Linked DNA regions of Youhaiella tibetensis. The protein of the gene in region 1 interacts with the protein of each later gene in a pairwise test. Links are inferred from orthologs where the notes say so. Each region holds a gene or a part of one and is shown on either strand. Other genes may lie near its edges.

What was found.
Region 2: the proteins of leuS (region 1) and ligA interact in binary tests that used the Escherichia coli proteins (3 or more experiments, as listed by UniProt). The link is inferred for Youhaiella tibetensis from one-to-one orthologs.

What each region holds. Positions count from the first base shown.
Region 1 is NZ_CP041690.1:4,277,003-4,284,825, reverse strand. The notes cover bases 2,201-5,336. They hold leuS (leucine--tRNA ligase), read right to left. Parts: upstream 5,020-5,336; coding sequence 2,401-5,019; downstream 2,201-2,400. Other genes in these bases: FNA67_RS21000 (YggS family pyridoxal phosphate-dependent enzyme), read left to right, coding at 5,144-5,336; FNA67_RS21010 (hypothetical protein), read right to left, coding at 2,201-2,414. Also shown: FNA67_RS21020 (ParB/RepB/Spo0J family partition protein), read left to right, coding at 1-634; holA (DNA polymerase III subunit delta), read right to left, coding at 868-1,890; more of FNA67_RS21010, read right to left, coding at 1,887-2,200; more of FNA67_RS21000, read left to right, coding at 5,337-5,818; FNA67_RS20995 (response regulator transcription factor), read left to right, coding at 5,969-6,652; FNA67_RS20990 (cyclic nucleotide-binding domain-containing protein), read left to right, coding at 6,801-7,259; FNA67_RS20985 (exodeoxyribonuclease III), read right to left, coding at 7,326-7,823.
Region 2 is NZ_CP041690.1:3,032,757-3,040,448, reverse strand. What follows is about bases 2,173-5,177. They hold ligA (NAD-dependent DNA ligase LigA), read left to right. Parts: upstream 2,173-2,572; coding sequence 2,573-4,783; downstream 4,784-5,177. Other genes in these bases: FNA67_RS14875 (hypothetical protein), read left to right, coding at 4,806-5,177; recN (DNA repair protein RecN), read left to right, coding at 2,173-2,576. Outside these bases: FNA67_RS14890 (outer membrane protein assembly factor BamD), read left to right, coding at 1-589; more of recN, read left to right, coding at 906-2,172; more of FNA67_RS14875, read left to right, coding at 5,178-6,080; FNA67_RS14870 (DUF3828 domain-containing protein), read left to right, coding at 6,095-6,562; FNA67_RS14865 (YqhG/Tai3 family protein), read left to right, coding at 6,575-7,045; FNA67_RS14860 (DUF3828 domain-containing protein), read left to right, coding at 7,045-7,503; FNA67_RS14855 (aminopeptidase P family protein), read right to left, coding at 7,508-7,692. UniProt on the Escherichia coli protein: DNA ligase that catalyzes the formation of phosphodiester linkages between 5'-phosphoryl and 3'-hydroxyl groups in double-stranded DNA using NAD as a coenzyme and as the energy source for the reaction.

The DNA.
Region 1 (7,823 bases):
CATTTTTGAGATCATCGCCGGCGAGCGCCGCTGGCGTGCTTCGCAGAAGGCGGGTTTGCACGATGTCCCGGTCATCATCCGCGATGTCGATGACAAGGAAGCGCTCGAACTCGCCATTATCGAGAACGTGCAGCGCGCCGATCTGAGCCCGCTCGAAGAAGCCATGGGCTATGGGCAGCTGATGGATCAGTTCGGCTATACCCAGCAGGACCTGGCGCAGGTGATCGGCAAGAGCCGCTCGCACGTCGCCAATACGCTGCGGCTGCTGCGCCTGCCGGACGATGTCCGCGATATGCTCGCCCGCGGCGAGCTGACCGCCGGTCACGCCCGCACGCTCATCACGGCCGAGGATCCGGCGGCCCTGGCGCGCCAGATCGTGGGCGGAGGCCTGTCGGTGCGCGAAGCGGAAGCGCTCAGCCAGCGCGAAGCCGTTCAGCCGCGCAAGCGCCCGGCCTCTCCGCCGGTCGAGAAGGACGCCGATACCCGCGCCATCGAGAAGCAGCTGTCCGATTTCCTGGGCCTGGCGGTGACCATCAATCACTCGCCGACCGGCGGCAAGCTCGAGATCCGCTATCGCACGGTCGAGCAGCTCGACGCCATCTGCTCACGGCTCTCCTCGCGAGAATCGTTCTGATTTCAGCGGCTTAGCCGCAGGTTTCACGTGAAACGCGGGCTTTCGAGCCCGCGTTTGCTTTTTTGGGACGGGTCTTTCTAACTCCGCTCGTGCGTCGAAGGCCCCCCAGCCGGGGCCACGGACTCACTCCACGCCCATCGAAGGGTGCGATGGGCTCCGGATCAACTCCTGGGAAGCCCGGTGGTGGGGCTAGTTGGTGGGCAGCACCCGCCGGGCGAAAGGTCGAACGACCTTTAGCGCTCGGCGGCGGCCATGCAGAGTGCCAGCATGGTGCGGCGGAACAGCGTTTCGGCCAGCGCCGGCTTGCGCCGGCTCTCTCCGGTCGCGGTCTGCAGGCGCTCGCAGGCATTGGCGAGGGCCGGGTCGGTCCAGAGGCGCAATTGCTGCTCAAGGGCGTTGCGGCGGGAAAAATGCGGCCGTGGCCGCGCATTGTCGAGGACGTCGCGGGCCGAGCGGCCGGCATCGACCTCGGCGCGCAGGCGTCGCAGCATGTTGAAGTGGATCAGCGAGGTTGCCAGCAGGCGCTGCGGGTCTACGGCATTGCCGATGGCGCGGTTGATGGCGTCGTCGAGTTTGTGGGCGTGCCCGGTCCCGGCGGCGTCGGCGATCTGGTCGATGACCAGCGCCGCATTGTCGGCGCAGAGCGTCACCACGTCCTCGACCGTCAAGACCTTGCTTTGCGCGGCATAGAGCACGAGCTTTTCGAGCTCGCGGCGGGTGATCTCGCGGTCATTGCCCAGGGTTTCGCGTAGCGTCGTTACCACGTCGCCATCGGCGCGGATGCCATTCTTGGAAAAAGTGTCGCGAATGAGCGCCGCGATGGTTTCATCGCTATCGGCGTAGCAGGGGAGCGACCGGCCGAACCTGGCCGCGTCGACCAGGGCCCGCAGTGCGTCCTTGGGCGTGAGGTTGCCCGCTTCGAGGATGATCACGGCGCCCTGGGGATCGTCGCGGATCTCGGTCAGCGTCATCACCAGCGACTTGGTGGCGCCACGCACGCGGATGATGCGCTTGTCGCCGAAAAGCGACGGGGTGCGCGCCTCGACAGCCAGGCGCGAGGGATCGGCGTCGAGTTCGGCGCCTTCGAAGGTGACGACTTCCGTGCCCTGACCCTTTTCGCCGGACAGCTGGCGTACGAGGGTCTGGGCGGTCTCGCGCACGAGGCCCGTGTCGGGCCCGTAAGCGAGGAAAATGCCCTCGCTCAGGTCGGGACGCGTCAGAAAACGGGCGACTTCATGCGCCTTGAGGGCGGTCATTGGGCGGCGGGCAGGCCGATGGGGCCGGGATAACCGGCCAGGATCGCCAGGCGCAGGCTTTCGGTCACGGCGCGCGCCGCCTGTTCGCTGGCCGAGCGATAGGCTTCCGTGTCGGCGACGACCTGGCCATTGGTCTGGTAGCTGGCACTGGCATTGCGCGACGCGGCGAACAGCCGCTTGCCGAAACCGTCGGTGATGACCACCGTGCCATAGGCAATGGCCTCCCTGTTGGTCACGGGATTGACGGTGGCCGAGCGCGTCAGCGTGCGCCCACCGCTCGAAACCGAAACCGTCAGCAGAGGCGAATCGGGCTTGCCGGCCTGGAAGCGCAGGGCCAGTTCCTGATAGGCGATCTGGTCGAGCCGGGATCTGGGCTGGGCGAAGTTGAAGGCGTATTTCGCCTCCGCCATGGCCGCATCCGAATAGACCGGGGTCAGGGTCGTGCAGCCCGCAACCGCGAGCACCGGCGCCAAAAGCGCCAATGAAACCAATGCGTTGCGGGCAGCGCGCTTAGATGACCACATTGACGATCCGATCGGGCACGATGATGAGCTTTTTGGGCGCATTGCCCTCCAGCATGCGGGCAATCGGCTCGAGAGACAAGACGGCCGCTTCCACTGTTTCACGGGAAGCCCCCTTGGCGATCGTCAGCTCGGCGCGGCGCTTGCCGTTGACCTGGATGGCGATCACTACCTCGTCGTCGACCAGCAGCGCCGGCTCGACCGCCGGCCAGGGCGCGTCGGCGACAAGGCCGTGCTTGCCCAGTTCGGCCCAGCAGGTTTCGGAAAGGTGCGGCATCATGGGGGCGATCATTTGCACCAGCCGCTCGACGCCCTCGGAAAGCGCGGCCACCTGGCCGGCCGTGGGCTTGTCGCCATAGGATTGCACGAACTTGGCCAGGGCATTGGTCAACTCGTAGATCTGGGCGACGGCGCGGTTGAAGCGCAGGCCCTCGATGGCCTCGCCGATCTCCTTGACGGCGCGGTGCGTGGCCTTGCGCAGCGCCAGCACACCGTCATCGCCCTGCGCAACAGCGTCCTTGGAGTGTTCGAGAATAGCGACCGTATCGGCCACCAGCTTCCAGACGCGCTGCTGGAAGCGGCTGGCGCCTTCGATGCCGGCCTCGGTCCACTGCACGTCGCGCTCGGGCGGGGAGTCGGAAAGCATGAACCAGCGGGCGGTATCGGCGCCATAGGTCGCCACGATCTCGTCGGGGTCGATGACATTCTTCTTGGACTTGCTCATCTTCTCGATCGAGCCGATGACCAGGTCCTCGCCCGAGCCGACGCGCTTGGCCGAACGGATATCGCCGCTCGCCTCGAGGATCACCTCGGACGGCAGCACCCATTCGCCCGTCGTGGTCTTATAGGTCTCGTGCGTCACCATGCCCTGGGTGAAGAGACCCTTGAAGGGCTCGTCGATCCCCACCACGTGCCCGGTCGCCTTCATGGCGCGCATGAAGAAGCGCGAATAGAGCAGGTGCAGGATGGCATGCTCGATGCCGCCGATATACTGGTCGACCGGCAGCCAGGCGCTGGCCACGGCCGGTTCGGTCGGCGTCGCCGCCTGGGGCGAGGTGAAGCGGGCGTAATACCAGGACGAATCCACGAACGTATCCATGGTGTCGGTTTCGCGCCGCGCCGCGCCGCCGCATTGTGGGCAGTTGACGTGCTTCCAGCTCGGATGGTGGTCGAGCGGATTGCCGGGCTTGTCGAAGCTCACGTCTTCGGGGAGGCGCACCGGCAGGTCCTTCTTGGGCACCGGCAGGGTGCCGCAGACCTCGCAATGGATCACCGGAATCGGGCAGCCCCAGTAGCGCTGGCGCGAAATGCCCCAGTCTCGCAGGCGATAATTGGTCTCGACTACGCCCTGGGGGCGGCCGTCCACGGTCCGCGCGCCGAAATAGGCGGCGATTTCCTTTTTGGCGGCATCGACCGCCAGCCCGTCTAGGAACTGGCTGTGATAGATGCTGCCCGGGCCGGTATAGGCCTCTTCGCCTACAGCGAACGCCTCGGGGTCGGCATCGGGCGGCAGCACGACGGGAATGACCGGCAGGTCGTACTTGCGGGCGAAATCGAGGTCGCGCTGGTCATGGGCCGGGCAGCCGAAAATGGCGCCGGTGCCGTAGTCCATTAGCACGAAATTGGCGACATAGACGGGCAGGGTCTCGCCCTCGAGCACCGGATGCTTGACCCGCAAGCCGGTGAAATAGCCCTTCTTTTCGGCCTTCTCGATGGCTTCGGTGGCGGTGCCCAGGCGGTGGCATTCCTCGACGAAGGCCGTCAGTTCGTCATTGCCCGCCGCGAGCGCGGTGGTCAGCGGATGGTCGGCCGAAAGCGCGACGAAGGAAGCGCCGAAAATCGTGTCGGGCCGGGTGGTGAAGACTTCAACGCTCGTGGCGTAGTTGGCGCCCTCGGCCACTTCGAACAGCAGGCGCAGGCCCTCGGACTTGCCGATCCAGTTGCGCTGCATGGTGCGCACCTTCTCGGGCCATTCGTCCAGGCCATCGATGGCGGCCAGCAGGTCCTCGGAGAAGTCCGAGATCTTGAGGAACCACTGGGTCAGCTCGCGCTGCTCGACCAGGGCGCCCGAGCGCCAGCCGCGACCGTCGATCACCTGCTCGTTGGCGAGCACGGTGTGGTCCACGGGATCCCAGTTGACCTTGGATTTCTTGCGCGAGACCAGGCCGGCCTCGAGGAAATCGATGAACATGGCCTGCTGGTGCTGGTAGTAGGAGGGATCGCACGTGGCGATCTCGCGGCTCCAGTCGAGCGAGAGGCCCATGGATTTGAGCTGGTCGCGCATGGTGGCGATGTTCTGGTAGGTCCAGGCTCCGGGCGCCACCTTGCGCTCGATGGCGGCGTTTTCCGCCGGCAGGCCGAAGGCGTCCCAACCCATGGGGTGCAGCACGTTCTTGCCCTTGGCGCGCTGGTAACGGGCCACGACGTCGCCCATCGAATAGTTGCGCACATGGCCCATATGGATGCGGCCGGAGGGGTAGGGGAACATTTCGAGGACGTAGTAGCGCTCGCGCGGGTCGTCGTTGGCGACCTCGAAGGATTTGCGGTCCTGCCAGACCTTTTGCCAATGGGGCTCTTTTTCGCGCGGGTTATAGCGTTCGACGCTCACTGTAAGTCGTCCTGGAAGAAGGGCAGATATCTGCCGATTATGTTGCGTTATCGGGGGTTTTTGGCTACCGGACCATCACCAGAAAAGCCCGGCGCGGTCAACCAAAACAAGGTAGTTTCGAATTATGGAGACGGCGGAAACAAGGCTGGCCGAAATCAACGGGCGCATCGCGCGCGCCCATGAGCGGTTCGGCGCCCCTCCCGAGGCGGTGACGCTGGTCGCCGTGTCCAAGACTTTCGAGGCCGATGCGGTCGAGCCTTTCCTCAAGGCCGGCCAGCGGGTTTTCGGGGAAAACCGCGTGCAGGAGGCGCAGGGCAAGTGGCCGGCGCTCAAGGCCGCCTATCGGGATGTGCAGCTCCATCTCATCGGCCCGCTCCAGACCAACAAGGCGCGCGAGGCGGTGGCGCTCTTCGACGTCATCGAGACGCTCGATCGCGACAAGCTGGCCCGGGTGCTGCGCGAGGAGATGGATCGGGCCGGGCGCGAACTGCCCTGCCTCGTCCAGGTCAATATCGGGGGCGAACCGCAAAAGGCCGGCATTGCGCCCGGGGAGGCGCTCGATTTCGTGCGCCATTGCCAGGGCGAGTACCGGCTCGATATCAGGGGCCTCATGTGCATCCCGCCCGAGGGCGAGCCGGCGGGACCCTTCTTTGCGCATCTGGCCACGCTCGGGCGCCAGGCGCAGCTTCCCTGGCTCTCGATGGGCATGAGCGCGGACTTCGAAACCGCCATCGCCATGGGCGCCACCCATGTGCGTGTCGGCTCGGCGCTTTTCGGGCGGCGGGCCGCAAGTCTTTAAGCGCCTTCAAGGAATTAACGCGTCCCTGCAACTTTGCGGGGGGAAGCGTCGTTCCTATCTCCATAACAGGCTTGTGATTGGCACAAGCCCCTATCGCACCTACATTTGATGGGCGAGCCGGGGGGCCTGCCTTCGAGGGAATTGCCGAGAATGAACAAGCGCCGAATTCTTCTGGTCGACGACGATGCTGATCTGCGCACGACACTGGTCGAGCAGCTCATGCAGTATCGTGAGTTCGACATTGCCGAGGCCGGCTCGGCCAACGAAGCGCTCAAGGCCGTGCGCGAGGCTCACGTGGACCTGATGGTCCTCGATGTCGGCCTGCCGGACATGGATGGCCGCGAGGCCGTCAAGATTCTGCGCCGCGAAGGCTTTAAGGGCCCGATCCTCATGCTCACCGGCCATGACAGCGATGCCGACGAGATCCTGGGGCTCGAATCGGGCGCCAATGACTACATCACCAAGCCGTTCCGGTTCTCGGTGCTGCTGGCGCGTATCCGCGCCGCGCTGCGCCAGCACGACCAGAGCGAGGACGTGGTGTTCACCATCGGCCAATACAGCTTCCAGCCGGCGGCGAAACTGCTTGAATCCTCCGATGGCGGCAAGGTGCGCCTGACCGACAAGGAAACCTCCATCCTCAAGTACCTCTATCGCCAGGGTCCCAAGACCATTACGCGCGATGTGCTGCTCAAGGAGGTGTGGGGCTACAACAACCGGGTCACCACCCATACGCTGGAAACCCACATCTACCGGCTGCGCCAGAAGATCGAGCGCGACCCCTCCAATGCCCGCCTGCTGGTCACCGAAGAGGGCGGTTATCGTCTCGTGCCGTAAAAAGCCTACCGCCGCGGGTCCTTACGCGGCGGAAAACCGCTATCTAGAGAGTTTGCGAACAGAATTTGGCTCTCTATAAAGCGTTAAGAGCGCAATCCGGTCATTTGCAGCACCGCGGCCGATGTGCTCTGGCAAGGACTGGGGCACAATGCAACTGGACGACGCGGCGACCATTCTGGCGCACGCCGAATTCTTCGAGATCTGCGACAACGAGCAAAGGCGTCTTCTCGCCTTTGCCAGCGAGCGTCGCCGTTTCGAGGCCGGCGAGGTCGTCTACAAGGCCGGCGACATCCCCGACGGCGCCCATGTGCTGATTTCGGGGCGGTTGCGCACCACGCCCGAGGGCGGCGGCAGGTTCCACGATCTTTCCGGAGAAGGCACGCTGGTGAGCGCGGTGGCGCTGGTCATCGCCAGGCCGCGCCCGGTGACGGTGACGGCGGTCTTCGCCTCCGAAACCCTTTTCGTGCCGCGCCACGCTTTCCTCAAGCTGGCAACGCAGTACCCTGATCTCGCCGCGCGCGCCGCCGATCACATCCGGCGCGAACTCACCGGGTACCTGGGCGCGCTGGCCCCGCTCAAGGGGCGCATCCGCAAGGACCAGATCTAGGTCCCTGCCTTTTTTGCTTCACGTGAATCACGAGGTGCGCGCCCGTACGCGCGCCCTGCCGGCTTCTCAGGCGAAGCGGGTGATGACGGGCACGTGGTCGGAGGGCTTGTCGCTCCAGCCGCGGGCGGGGCGCAGGATCTCGGCGCCGGTGGTGTGGGCGGCGATGTCGGCGGTGGCCCAGATATGGTCGAGCCGGCGGCCCTTGTCGGCCGCGTTCCAGTCGCGGGCGCGATAGCTCCACCACGAATAGAGCTTCTGGTCATAGGGGATGTGCTTGCGCACCAGGTCCACCCAGCCGTGGCCTCCCTCGAGCAGGGCGGTCAACGCCTCTGTTTCGACCGGCGTGTGGCTGACGACCTTGAGGAGCTGCTTGTGGCTCCAGACGTCGTTTTCGTGCGGGGCGATGTTGAAGTCGCCCGCGATCAGGTGGCCGCGCTCGAAATCGGGGGTGGCGAACCAATGCTTGAGCTCGTCCAGGAACCCCAGCTTGTGCTTGAACTTGGGGTTGATCGCGGGATCGGGCTCGTCCCCGCCGGCCGGGATGTAGAAATTGTGGAACTTGAC
Region 2 (7,692 bases), 1.2 Mb from region 1 along the record:
GCTGATGCAGGTCTATGCGAACTACCGCATCGGCAAGTTCGAGGAAGCCACGCTTGCCGCTGACCGGTACCTGGCGCTCTATCCCTCGTCCAAGGAAGTTCCCTACGTCCTCTGGCTCAAGGGCACCGCTGCCTTCGCCCAGATCAAGGACATCACGCGCGACCAGCAGCTCTCGCAGGACGCGATCGACACCTATGGCCTCCTGATCTCGAACTATCCCAAGTCCGAGTACGCCAAGGACGCCCAGGACAAGATCAAGATCGCGGTGGACCAACTCGCCGGCAAGGAAATGTCGGTCGGCCGCTACTACCTCGGCAATGGCCAGTACCTGGCCGGCATCAACCGCTTCCGCGTGGTGGTCGAGAAGTACCAGACCTCCACCCACATCGAGGAAGCGCTCTATCGCCTGACCGAAGGGTACCTGTCGCTCGGCCTCATCGGCGAAGCGCAGACCGCCGCAGAAGTGCTCGGCCACAACTACCCGGCCAGCGAATGGTACAAGCGCGCCTACGACCTGCTCGGCAAGCAGGGCCTGCAGCCCCAGATGGTGGCGGGCAACTGGATCGCCGACACGCAGAAGAAGAGCTAAGGCTCGTTCAAGGATTTGAGTTTGGAAGCGCCCGGCCATTGGTCGGGCGCTTTGCTTTTGGGGGGTATTCCCGAGCGTTTTGTGCGGGTTGCTCACCCCCGCCCTTGTTCCCTCCCCACAAGGCGGAGGGAGACGTGCCGGCTTGATCGTGCCCCAACGCTTCCCTCCCCCTTGTGGGGGGATTGAGGGAAGGGGGTAAGGCAAGCGCCGATGGCTGATGGAGTGCGGCACCACCACTCCCTTCCTGCAAATATCGCTTCTGAATTCCCTTCACCTCCCGCTTTTTCGGCACACGCTTTCCGGCTAGTGTGCCGCCATGCTCACTGCGTTGTCCGTTCGCAATATCGTCCTGATCGACCAGCTCGATCTCGGCCTGGATACCGGTCTGACCGTACTGACGGGCGAGACGGGTGCGGGCAAGTCCATCCTGCTCGATGCGCTGACCCTGGCGCTGGGCGGGCGCGGGGACGCCTCGCTGGTGCGCAAGGGCACCGAGAGCGGGCAGGTGGTGGCGGTGCTCCAGCTTCCGCACGATCACCCGGCGCGCCAGGCATTGCGCGAGAACGAGATCGCCGATGACGACGAGATGATTCTGCGGCGCGTGCAGTATGCCGATGGCCGCACGCGCGCCTTCATCAACGACCAGCCGGTCTCGGCAGCGCTCCTGCAGCGGATCGGGGCGCTGGTGGTCGAGATCCACGGGCAGCACGACGACCGCGCTCTGGTGGACGTCAACACCCACCGCGACCTGCTCGACGCCTTTGGCGGCGGGGAGGGGCAGGTGGCGGCGGTGCGCTCGGCCCATGAGGCCCTGGCGGCGGCCGATAGCGCCGTTGCCGAGCAGCGCGCCATGGTCGCGGAGGCGGCGGCGCGCGAGGAATATGCCCGCCACGTCGTCGAAGAGCTGTCGGCGCTGGCCGCCGAGACCGGCGAGGAAGAATCGCTGGCCGAGAGGCGGCAGCGGCTTATGCAGCTCGAGCGCGCGGCCGAGGAAGTGCGCGACGCCGACGAGATCATCAATGGCACAGCCGCGCCGGGCCCGGCGCTCGCCTCGCTCATGCGGCGGCTGATGCGCAAGGCCGATACGGGCAATACGCTGTTCCAGCCGCTGGTCGAGGCGCTCGACGCCTCGCTGGTGGCGCTCGATCGCACCTCGGACGCGCTCGAGACCATCAAGCGCGAAATGGCCTTCGATCCGCAGGAACTCGAAAAGGTCGAGGAACGGCTGTTCGCTCTGCGCGGGGCGGCCCGCAAGCACGGCGTGGCGCCCGACGAGTTGCCGGCGGTGCTGGCCAAATACCGGGGCGACCTCGAAATGCTCGAGAACGGAGAGGCATCTCTGGCCCGGCTGGAAGAGGCTGCTGCGGCGGCGCGCACGGCTTACAAGGCCGTCGCTGCCAAGCTGAGTGCGCAGCGCGCCAAGGCTGCCGCGGCGCTGAGCAAGGCGGTCGAGGCGGAGCTGCCCGATCTCAAGCTCGGCAATGCCCGCTTCATCGTCGATCACGCGGTGGACGAGGCACGCGTTGCAGCCTCCGGTTTCGACCAGATCGCGTTCCATGTGCAGACCAATCCGGGCACCGCCTCGGGACCGCTGCTCAAGGTGGCGTCGGGCGGCGAGCTCTCACGGTTCCTGCTGGCGCTCAAGGTGGTGCTGGCCGATCGTGGTTCGGCGCCGGTGCTCATCTTTGACGAGATCGACACGGGCGTGGGCGGCGCCGTGGCCGATGCCATCGGGCGCCGGCTGGCAAGGCTGGCAGGCAAGGTGCAGGTGCTTGCGGTGACCCATGCGCCCCAGGTGGCGGCCCGGGCGCAGAGCCATCTGCTGATCGAGAAGCAGGCCGTCGATGAGGGCGCGTTCGTGCGCACCCATGTGCGCGGGCTGGACGGGGAAAACCGGCGCGAAGAGGTGGCCCGCATGCTTGCCGGCGCCACGGTGACCGAGGAGGCGCGCGCAGCCGCGTCCAAGTTGATTTCGGAGGTATCGTGATCGAGTTCGAGGACGAGGTCGAGAACCTTTCCGAAGCGGCGGCCAAGCAGGAGCTCGACAAGCTCCACGAAGCGATTCTGCGCGCCGATATCGCCTATCACCAGAACGACGCGCCCGAGATCACGGACGCCGAATACGATGCGATGAAGGTCCGCTACGGCGAGATCGAGACGGCGTTTCCGCAGTTGCGCCGCCCGGACAGCCTCACCGGCAAGGTGGGTGCGCCGGCGGCGGAAGGCTTCGCCAAGGTGCGCCACGCCGTGCCCATGCTCAGCCTCGCCAAGGCCTACACGGATCAGGACGTCATCGACTTCATCGAACGTGGCCATCGGTTCTTCGAGCGGGACAAGGACCTGGTGCTCGAATTCGTCACCGAACCCAAGATCGACGGGCTTTCCGCTTCGCTGCGCTATGAGAACGGCGTCTTCGTCAAGGGCGCGACGCGCGGCGACGGCACGGTGGGCGAGGATATCACCGCCAACCTCAGGACTATCGCCGACATTCCCGAAAAGCTCGAGGGCAGCGACTGGCCGCAGGTCATCGAAGTGCGCGGCGAGGTCTACATGACCTATGCCGATTTCGAGGCGCTCAAGGCGCGTTCGGCGGCCGAGGGCGGGCAGGATTACGTCAACCCGCGCAACACGGCAGCCGGCTCGCTGCGCCAGAAGGACCCCGCCATCACGGCGCAGCGCAACCTGCGCTTCTTCGCCTATGCGTGGGGCGAGGCCTCGAGCATGCCGGCGGATACGCAATGGGGCATGATCCAGGCCATCAAGAGCTGGGGATTCAAGGTTAACGAGCTGACCGAGCGGACGGCCTCCGAGGAGGAGATGCTGCGCCAGTACCGGGTGATCGAGGCGCAGCGCTCCTCGCTCGGCTACGACATCGACGGGGTGGTCTATAAGCTCGACCGGCTCGATCTGCGCGAGCGCTGGGGATACGTGACGGGCGAGCCGCGCTGGGCCATCGCCCACAAGTTCCCGGCCGAGCAGGCGACGACCGTGGTCAAGCGCATCGACATCCAGGTCGGGCGCACCGGCACGCTGGCGCCGGTGGCGCGGCTCGAACCGGTAACGGTGGGTGGGGTGGTGGTCGAGAACGTCACGCTCCACAACGAGGACTATATCAAGGGTTTCGACAGCGCCGGGGCGCCCATTCGCGACGGCATCGACATTCGCATCGGCGATACGGTGGTGATCCAGCGGGCCGGCGACGTCATCCCGCAGATCGTCAAGGTGGTGATCGAGAAGCGCCCGGCCGACGCGGTACCCTACGAGTTCCCGCATACCTGCCCGGTCTGCGGCTCGCCGGCGGTGCGCGAGGTCAACGAGAAGACGGGCAAGGAAGATTCGCGCCGGCGCTGCACGGGCGAGCTGATCTGCCCGGCCCAGGCCATCGAGAAGCTGCGCCATTTCGTGTCGCGCGGCGCGATGGATATCGAGGGGCTGGGGGCCGAGAACATCGACCTCTTCTTCCATGCCGGGCTGGTCAAGACGGCCGCCGACATCTTCACGCTCAGAGAACGCCGCGCCGAAGTGCAGAAGGCGCTGGCCGAGCGGCGCGAGGAGCAGGCGCGCCAGCGCGAGGCGGCAACGGGCAAGGTGCGCAAGAACGTGCGCAGTGTCGAGGATCGCAACTACGAGGGGCTCGAGAAGCTCTTCGCGGCGATCGACGCGCGGCGCGAGCCCGAGCTCGACCGGTTCATCTTCGCGCTGGGTATCCGCCACATCGGCAGTACGACGGCGGCAATCCTGGCGCGCACCTTCTCGACCATCGAGGAGGTGATCCGCATCGGCAAGGAAACCGCCGCGCATGCGGATGATCCGCATGCGGTGTTCCCGTCGATCGACGGGATCGGCGATACAGTCATCGGGGCACTCATCAGCTTTTTCGGCAACGAGCAGAATGACGAGGTCATCGACCGGCTGCTCGAAGAGGTGCGGCCACAGCCTTATGTCGTCACCGTTTCGGCCGAAAGCCAGGTGGCCGGCAAGACGGTGGTGTTCACCGGCACGCTCGAGAAGATGTCGCGCAGCGAGGCCAAGGCCATGGCCGAGCGGCACGGCGCCAAGGTTGCCGGTTCGGTGTCCTCGGCCACCGATATCCTCGTGGCCGGGCCCGGCGCGGGCTCCAAGCTCAAGAAGGCCGAGGAACTGGGTATTCGGGTTGTCGACGAAGACGGTTGGTTCGATCTCATCGCCAAATAGGCGCATCGCAAGGAGAGTGCCGATGTTGCGAACGACGCTCCTGGGAGCCGGCCTTGCCGCGTTCCTCACATTGCCCGTCCACGCCGGAGAGGCGGGGGATGCGCTGCGCGACAATCTCTACGCGGGCACCTTCGCCCAGGGCATCGAGCAGCTGACGCCGATGGCGGAGGGCGGCGACCAGGAAGCCCGGTTCGGACTTGGCATGCTGGAACTGGCGAGCGGGGTCGAGCATCTCGTCCAGGCGCTCTACCGCCACGGTCTTGTCGGGCCGGACGCCGGGATGCTCGGGCCGCTGGTGACGGTGCCCATTCCGCCCAATCCGAGCCCGGAAAAGCTCGACTATGCCAAGGTGAGGGGCATCCTGGCGCAACTGGTCGACGACATGGACGCGGCCAAGACTTCGCTGGCTGCGGCGGGCGAGAGCGGCGACTATGTCGTGCTGATCGATCCGCTCCGGATCCGGTTCGATGTCGACGGAGACGGGCAGGCGTCCGATGCCGAGAGTATGCGTTCCATCGTCGAGCGGCAGCTGGGCATTCCGCTGACGCCCGAGCCGGCCACGCAGCCGGCGGGGAGCGACAAGAACCCGGCCCAGGCGCCCGAGGCGCCCGATACCACGCTCGGCTTCGACCGGGCCGACGCGCTCTGGATGGCCGGGTACAGCCAGGTGCTGGCGAGCCATGGCGATTTTCTTCTCGCCCACGACTTCTCGGACCTCGTCAACGTCGCTTTCCATCGCCTGTTTCCGCGGGCCGGGTTGCCGATGCAGGACTATTCGGAGGGCGGTTCGATCTTCATGGAGCCGCGGACGGACGCGGCGGCCGCCGATGCCATCGCGGCCATCCACACGTTGGACTGGCCGGTGATCGAACCCGATCGGCTCAAGCGCGTGCTTGAGCGGCTCAAGGCGATCACCGCCTTCTCGCGGGCGAATTGGGCGGCGATCCTTGCCGAGACCGACGACGACCACGAGTTCATCCCTTCGCCGCGCCAGACCGCGACGCTGCCCGGCAGCGAGGTAAGCCAGGAGATGGTGGACGCCTGGCTCAAGACGCTCGACACGGCCGACGCGATCCTCGATGGCAAGCTGCTCGTGCCGCATTGGCGGTTCCGGCAGGGCTTTGACCTCAAGGCCTATTTCGAGACCGCCACCCGCACCGACCTCGTCATGATCCTGACCGGATATGGCGCTATTCCGTTCCTCAAGGATGGTCCGGTGGCGAGTGCGGCCGATTTCGCCGAGGCCAATCGCGTCTTCGGCGAAAACCTTATCGGCTACGCCTTCTTCTTCAACTGACGGACAGTTCTGCAATGCGTCTCGTTCTCGCCGCCCTCGGCTTCATCCTGGCGATGGCCGCCCCGGCCCTGGCCGCAACCTATGACAGCCCCAAGGCGCTGCTGGATTCGATCTACGAATCCTATTCGACCAACAGCTTTCCCGAGGACAGCGAGGAGATCTATTCGGCCCATCTCAAGCGTCTGTTCGCTGCCGACCGCGAGCGTACGCCCGAAGGCGAGGTTGGGGCGCTCGACTTCGATCCGTTCATCAACGCGCAGGATTACGACCTGGCCGATCTCGTGATCGGTGAGCCGGAGATTTCGGGGACCCTGGCCACTTCAACGGTGCGCTTCGCCAATTTCGGTGAAAAGAACACCGTCGTCATCTCGATGGTCAAGGAGCCGGACGGCTGGAAGGTCGACAACGTGCAGTCCATCGAGGGCGAGGTGCAGTGGACGCTGACGGAAATCCTCGGCGAGGTTCCGACGGTGGCGCAATAGTGGGAGACGGACTTGCGCGGATTGTGGGGCGGGCTGCTGGCAGTCCTGATGGTCGTGGCGGGCGCGGGCGTTGCCCACGCAGGTGGCTTCAAGACGCCCGAGGCGGCGCTGCGCCACATCTACGAGGCCTATGGGCCCGATAGCTGGCCGAAGCGCGAGGACGTGTTCTCGACCGGGCTCATGGAGCTCGTCAGGGCGGAGGAGGCGCGCACGCCGCCGGGCGAGATCGGCAATCTCGACTTCGACCCGTTTTCGGACAGCCAGGACCCGCAGCCCCATGACGTGCACTTCGGCAAGGCCAAGTCCAAGGGTGGCGTCGTGGTGATCCCGGTGACGTTCGTCAATGCGGATGCCCAGCGCGAGACCGTGCTCTCCTATACGCTGGTCGAGGAAAGCGACGGCTGGCGCGTGGACGATATCGAGGCGCGCGGCGACTATCCCTGGGGCCTGCGCGAGATTTTGACGGAGGCGAACGGCAATTGATGCGATTGATTGCGGCTAGTCTGGCCCTGCTGATGGCGCTGGCGGCGCCGGCCCTTGCGGCCAGCTATGGGACTCCCAAGGCGCTGCTCGAGCATATCTACGGGCAGTATGCCAAAGGCGAATCCGAGGAAGAACAGGACATCTATTCCCTGAGCCTGCAGCAATTGTTCGCGGCCGACAGGCAGCGGGCCAGCGAGAGCGAGGACGCCATGAGCGCCCTCGATTTCGATCCGTTCGTGCTGGGCCAGGAGGTAGAGCTGGGCAAGGTCGAGATCGCCGATCCGGTGGTCGAGAACGGGGTGACCACGGTTGCCGTGCACTTCCAGAATGTCGGGAACGACTACACCAGCGTCTTCTCGATGGTCGAGGAAGACGGCGGCTGGAAGATCGACGACATCGCCTGGCCGGACGGCGGGCGCCTGAGCGAGCTGCTGGCGTCCGACCCGATGCTGAACTAGCGCCTCAAAGTTCCGCCGTGGCTTCCTTGAGCCAGGCCTTGGCCTCGCCCTTGAGCTCGGGGCCGATCTCCTTCCAGACGCGCTTGTGGTAGGCGTTGAGCCAATCCCGCTCGTCGTCGGTGAGCAGTTTCTTTTCGACCAGGCGCAGGTCGATCGGCGCCAGCGTCAGGGTTTCGAACTCCAGATACT